Regions from separate parts of the Hoeflea sp. AS16 genome, predicted to be linked through region 2. Evidence: predicted binding sites of a transcription regulator. Region 2 holds the regulator's gene; the other holds the start of a gene.
The links. The regulator LexA, encoded in region 2, represses DNA repair genes until DNA is damaged. The targets are predictions, from matches to a motif close to TGTTCNNNNTGTGTTCNG.

Region 1 (3,419 bases), on a different contig from region 2:
GATTATTGTCATTGTCATTGTCATTGGCGGCGCCAGGCGCACTGGCGAAGTCAAAGCCGCCTCTACCCCTTTTCGCGGTCAAGTCGAGGGCACTGGTGCTGCTCCCGGACAGAAACCCGGTGAGATTCGGCTGGTTTGCGACCAACTGTGTCGCCCGCGAGTGCATGAACCTTGCAATGATTTTTTGCGTTTCCTCAACAGCGGCGTTGGCAATGGACAGGGTGTTCGATGCCGTGTTGGCGTTTCCTGCCGCATCCGTCACGCTGCCAGCTGGAATCGAGACTTCGGTATCGCCTTTGCCAGTTGTCGAGATCGTTGCGAGATAGTCCGCACCGCTTCCTGAAAGCTTCGTAACCGAGCCGTTGGAAACAGAAATGTCGCTTGCGGCAAAACCGATCACAGCCTTGGAAAAGGTGGCTGTAATCTCAACTGTCGCTGCTCCGGCAACGGTTGTGCTGGATGACGAAATACTGACCGTTGGCGCGGTGAGATCAGCTGAAAATGCCACTTCATTTGAGGCGACCCAATTTCCAAGCCCTGCGTTGTCAGTAAAGGCTCCCTTTGCGACTGACGCACTGACCGCTCCGGTCGCCGCCGGGGTCAGGACAATGGTGTAACTGCTGCCGCTGCCGGACACTGTCGCGGTGGCGTTTGTCAACGTCAGGCTACCGGCTGTGAAATCGGGGCTGTTTTCAGACAACGTGGCGATCACGGTATAATTTCCGCTGCCATCGGGCCCGGTGGGGGTGCCGAGCGTTACCGTTGGTGCCGCATTGACCAGGGTTTGGCTGGCCGTAACGGTCGTTCCCGTTGCCCCGCTGATTTCGGCACGGTAGGCGTAGCGATCACCGTCGCTGGTACGTGTCGCTTCAAATGTAACCCCGATATAAGCATCGGCAGCATAGGTTCCTGAGGCGCCTTGTTGAACAAGGTTAGTCACATCTGCAAGACTGCAGTTCGCTTCCAGGTTCGCAGCTGTTATTGCGGAAAAAGTGGAGCTTATACCACCATTAAAAAAGCTTCCTCCCCCTGCCGCTTGGGTTTGCGTGGCACCAACACCCAAAGGTCTGACGCGTACAGATGCCAATCCGCCCCCAGTATTATCGACGAAGGCCGTCAAGCCGCATCCGGCACTAAGGCTCAAATTCCGGTCGATCCGCGCTGGTGCATCAAAGGCCGTTGCGGGGGATGTGAGGGCAAGCAGGGTAGCGCAGACAAGGCCAAGGTACCCAGGATAGGCATTGCGTTGGTTCATTTTCATTTTGGCCAATTTTTTACAACATTTCGAAATGCAGCGCCCAACCAAGGATGCCACAGGTTTCGACCGTGTTGCCCGGACCCAAACACATTAAGGACGTGCTGGGCATTTTAGTGGCGCAGGTCGTGTCGCCACAGCTCTTCAAGCAAGTAGCTGTAAACATTGTTTCTTGTGCGTCTGTCAAGGGTGTGTTTAGGAAGCGAGGAGCACTGCCCGATGTGAAGACGGCTCTTGCATGCTTGCGATTGCAATCGCTCAATTCGCGACAATGGGAGCTGCGCACTCCAAATTGTTCCGTGCCTGTTCGGTAGATGCCGACTTCACATCATGATCGTGCAGGGTCGTTCGACGCACACAATGACCGACTTTGCGTGGTTTGGCCGGGTCGACCGCTTTTAGTGTCAGATTTGCAAAGTCCGCTCCCCGCCCGTTCTTGCCGTTGATCAACACTCCTGTCACCGCCGCTCCGCCTCTTAGCAATGATCCATTCTCCAGCGATAAATCACCCCAACCCTACCCCGCATTCCCGAACGGCCCGGAATAGCCCTCGCGCTGCACCTTGCGCTCGTGGCGGAGCATCCAGTGTACGGTCGGAAAGGCAATCTCGTCCATCGGCAGAGCATCCCAGTCGAACAGCTGCACTTCGCAGCCTTTCTTCTCCGGCGCCGAACACGAAGGATGCCGACACAGTTTTTTGTTGCTATAATGTTCTCATTCAGAAGAGTAGGATTTTCTATGAGCGATGATAAAAATGGACCAGTCCACCTGATTGAGGACGTCGAAACCGGCGACCGGTTTCTGGTTTATGGTTCAGACAAGGGATTGAAACTGGATATCCGCTTCGAGGGTGAAACCCTCTGGATGACGCAGGCGCAGATCGGCCAGTTATTTGGGCGCGATGTTTCAGTGATTTCTCGGCACTTATCCAACATTTTCGAAGAGGGCGAACTCGACGAACCGAGTTCTTTGCAAAAAGTGCAAACAACCACCGGCCGTCCAGCGACGTTGTACAACCTCGACGCTGTCATCTCCGTTGGCTACCGGGTTTCATCCGCGCAAGCCACACTTTTCCGCCGCTGGGCCACGGGAATTCTTGTGCAGTTCGCCAAAAAGGGATTCGTCGTCGATTCCTCCCGGCTCAAGCAACCCGATAATGCAGATCGAATTGCTGAACTTCGCGAAATTATCCGCGATATTCGCTCGGACGAAGCCAATCTCTACCGCGAGCTTCGCCAGATTTGTGCACTGTGCCAAGACTATGATGGCAGCACTGAAATGGCACGTGATTTTTACCAAAAAACCCAGGCCAAGCTGGTCTATGCCGTCACCTCCCACACACCCGCGGAAATCATTGCATCCAGAGCCGACCATACCGCTGAGAACATGGGACTGCGAACTTGGCCGTATGACAATATCCGCAAGGCAGATGTAGGTATTTCGAAAAACTATCTGGCCGAGGGTGAAATCAAGGAGCTCAATCGGCTCACCAGCATCCTGCTCGACATTTTTGAAGATCAGCTCGATATGGGTAGGCTTGTGGTGATGCAGGATGCTCAAGATCTTCTCGAACAACAATTGCAGCAGCTGGGGCGAGCTGTTCTGCGGACCGGCGGACGAGTCAGCGCTTCAAATGCGAAGGTGCGCGCAGAGGAGCAGTATGAAAAGTTCGATGCGCAACGGAAGCTAGAACGACAGCAAAAAGCCGATGAACAGATTGCCGCTTTGGCCCAGGAAGCGAAAAGACTGCCGAAGCGACCACGTTGATCAACTCCGCTTGCCGCATTTATCCGCGCTACAGCGCCGCGCATCCAATTGGATGCGCAAAGGACGCTGTATCCCTTTGAAAGGATGCATGTCGAAAGACGAACAGCTAACGCGTGAAATCACCCCGCATTCCCGAACGGCCCGGAATAGCCCTTCGCCATCACCTCGCGCTCATGCCCCAGCATCCAGTGCACCGTCGGAAAGGCGATCTCGTCGACCGGCAGCTTGTCCCAGTCGAACAGCGCCACCTCGAGGCTTTCCTCGCCGATGCCGAACAGCGCGGCACCTGCGCCCGGATCGATGAGTTCGGCGCGCCAGATCAGTTGCACCTGGCTTAAGTGCGGGACGGAATAGATCGCCAGCAATTCGCCGAGTTGCAGATCGGCCAGCGCTTCTT
Region 2 (3,419 bases):
TGATTTCGGCCTATGCCGCGATTGCCCTTCGCGCCCGGCACAGATCCGCAGCACCGGGCAGCAGTGCCTCCGGATCAGCACCGCGCCGCTGGCTCGCATTTGCGGCAAAGGCCTTGCTTGGTCTGGCTGTCACGTCGCTCGTTGCCGGTCTCTCCACCGGGTTGTTTTCCGCCCATCACTTCCACCGGGTCGCAGGCAACGGACTTCTGGCCAACCTGCTGGCCATGCCGCTGGTAACATTTGTTGTCATGCCCGCCGGACTTCTGGCAATGCTGCTCATGCCATTCGGCCTGGATGCCTGCCCGCTGAAAATCATGGGGCAGGGGCTTGAGGGCGTCATTGCCGCGGCAAATTATGTCCACGGCCTCGGCGGAGATTTCAGTGTCGGGCAAATACCGCTGACGGCCACCCTGATCGCCGGGACCGGCTTCGTAATTCTGGTGTTCCTGAGAAGCCGGTTGCGTCTTGCCGGGCTGGCGCTGATCGCTGTCGGTCTGATGTTCACCCTGCCGCCGATGGCTGGTCCAAGGCCGGACATTCTGATCAGCGAAACCGGTCATCTGGTGGGATTGTCCAGCCCGTCGGGACTGGCAAGCAACGCCGCGCGGCCCAACAGCTTCGTGTTCGGCCAATGGCAGACGGCCATGCGTGGTGCGCCGCATCTTCCACCTGTTGCCGAGCCAAACATGAAATCCGGTTCAGATCCTGACGCAGCCACGGAGCCGGTCGCCGCCATCCTCGAACGCTTGCTTGCAGCCGCCACGCTGCGGCCGTCACGTTTTCAGTGCGCCGGCCGGGGCACCTGCGTGGCGATCCATGCCGGGGCTGCGATTGTCGCGACCGATCAGGCAGCACTGATTGGTGCAGCGTGTGACCAGGCAGATCTGGTGGTTGTCGCGATCCCGGTCTACATGATTTCCTGTCGTTCAGGCGCCATGCTCATCACATCGCGCAGTCTGCGCCGCTCGGGTTCACTGGCGATTACCGTCAGCCGGGAGGCGCAATCTGCTGCCGGGGGACAGGATGGATATCAAAAGACAAAGGCGAGCCCCCGATTCAAGGTCAACGCCGCACTGCAAGGCGTCATCCGGCCGTGGACGGTCCAGCGCTATTATGAGTGGCGAACCGGAAAGTTCGATCTGCCCGGCTGAGCATTGAGCGTTCGCCGGACGTGGCGTCTGGTCAGTGGTAACGCCGGATCAGGCCGACAAGCTTGCCCTGCACCTTGACCCTGTCAGGCCCGAAAATCCGGGTTTCGTAAGCCGGGTTTGCGGCTTCAAGCGCAATCGACGCGCCCTTGCGGCGAAACCGCTTCAGCGTCGCTTCCTCGTCATCGACCAGCGCCACGATGATGTCGCCGGGGCTCGCCGTCGACATGTTGCGGATCACCACCGTATCGCCATCGAAGATGCCGGCGTCGATCATCGAATCGCCCTTGACCTCAAGCGCGTAATGGTCGCCGGGACCGATCATTTCTGCAGGCACGGTGATGTTGTGGGTGATGTTCTGGATCGCCGAGATCGGCACGCCGGCGGCAATCCGGCCCATCATAGGCACTTCGGCCACCTGCGACGGTTCGTCGTTTGCAGGCGTGGCGCGGCGCACGGGTTCAGGCTGCTTGCCTAGGCTGCCTTCGATGACGCTGGGCGAAAATCCGCGGCGCGGCTGCAGCGAGGCCTGGTAGCTGTCAGGCAGCTTGATCACTTCAAGCGCCCGTGCGCGGTTGGGCAGGCGGCGAATGAAGCCGCGTTCCTCGAGCGCCATGATCAGCCGGTGAATGCCGGATTTGGACGCCAGGTCGAGCGCATCTTTCATCTCGTCAAACGAAGGCGGTATTCCGCTTTCCTTCATCCGTTCATTGATGAAGAGGAGAAGTTCGTGCTGTTTGCGCGTCAACATTGGCAAATTACCCCGGTGGCCGGCCCGATGGTCGGAATGAAACAAAACCAGAACTCAGGTATCATGTTCCATATGTGTTCCGCAAGGGGTAAAGAAACAATGAAAGAACATCGGGGGTGCGAACCGTAAACGGGAACAGAACACGCAACGGGGTGATGGTTGCGCCAACGAATTCCGGATAATGGATTGTTTTCATTGGCAAACCGACGCGTTTCTACGCCAATTTGCCAGGGCCGGTTTGTGCTGCGTGATCACACAGGGCAGTCAGTTCGGACAACCCGGAGATCCTGTCTCCGGGAAGCGTGTAACCATTACGGCATGGCCTGCCGGTCAACGATTCGCAAGGAACTGACATCGTCTCAAACATCCTGCGAACCTGCAAAGTTACAAAGTTCTAGGTGCCAGTTGGTTACTGCGCGTCGGTAATGCGGAACATCGTAGCGAACCATTGCCGGATTTCCGCACCCATGTCACCGCAGCAACGAGCGGCGGTGTGAGACCATACCTTTGCCGGCTTCAGTGGATCTCCGAGATTGACCGGCTCGCAGATCATGAAGGCGTGCGATGGTCGGATGAGGTTGTTGAGGAAACCAATGTCACCGATTATTGCGTCTGAAATACCCAATTCCTGAACATTGTCGTAGTCTGTAGCCAGCGCCGTCAAAGCGGCGACGAGATCGGTATTGCGCATCGCCAATCCCGCCGGGCAGTCTGTTGTACTGCCATCGCCGGGTTTGATGGCGATGCCTCCGGCACTCAGGCAGTGGGCGATGAAATGTGCGCAATCCGTCTTGCCGGGTTGGTCATAGTAGGCACCGCAGGTGTTTGCCGTCTGGCCGCAATAGTCCTTCGCATAGGTTATCGCCTTCCAGTTGCTGAATTTCACCTTCCTGGGCGCGAGCGGTACAATTTCGGCCATCGGCTGTACATAATTTTCAGGCTCGATCCCCATCTGCTTCAGATATTCGGTCTCGAGTTTGGTCATGGCTGTCTCCTCGTATTGGCAGCGGCAGATAGAAGGTGGATCAGTTCATTCGTCGGGTAGTCAGCGGCATGGCGGGCGAGACGGACACGATTCTGGCCTGCGCTTCGGTCAGTCCTGCAAGTCGGTCCGCTCCCGTGGCTTCGCGGACATTTCCCGTGGCCGTTATCGTGTCGCTGTCACTGAAAAGCCAGGTGAGGGGATTGGGTTCCATCGCCTCCCCATTGCCGGCGCCGCTGTCCGTCCAGGCCTTGTGTGACAGATCACACCAGAATTCGGTGACGGGGGCTGCCGCCTGAACCCCGGCGATCTGCAGCGACAGGAATGAGCCGCCCGGCACGGGTGTTTTTTCGGTTCCCGCGTCCGTGCGCCTTCCATCAACAGCAATCAGGGTCTTAGCTATGGCGAGCTTGCTGTCGTCCGGTGCACCAGCATCGTGCGACAGCAGTAATTCAAACTGGCAGTACGGGCCATCTGCGCAGGGCAGATCGAATTCGCAGGCGTCGTCCTCCTTGGTGGCGGCTTCTAGACGAAACCG

Region 1: rhuM (RhuM family protein) is a predicted target of LexA. The motif match lies at 1,954-1,971, and genes of this name have one in related genera.

What each region holds. Positions count from the first base shown of each region.
Region 1 is NZ_JBBMQQ010000003.1:621,370-624,788, reverse strand. It holds gene WNY80_RS11360 (Ig-like domain-containing protein) at 1-1,261, opposite strand, end outside; gene rhuM (RhuM family protein) at 1,994-3,022, shown strand; gene WNY80_RS11350 (NUDIX hydrolase) at 3,142-3,419, opposite strand, start outside.
Region 2 is NZ_JBBMQQ010000009.1:78,214-81,632, reverse strand. It holds gene WNY80_RS18620 (ComEC/Rec2 family competence protein) at 1-1,151, shown strand, start outside; gene lexA (transcriptional repressor LexA) at 1,183-1,899, opposite strand; gene WNY80_RS18610 (amidase domain-containing protein) at 2,309-2,884, opposite strand; gene WNY80_RS18605 (hypothetical protein) at 2,925-3,419, opposite strand, start outside.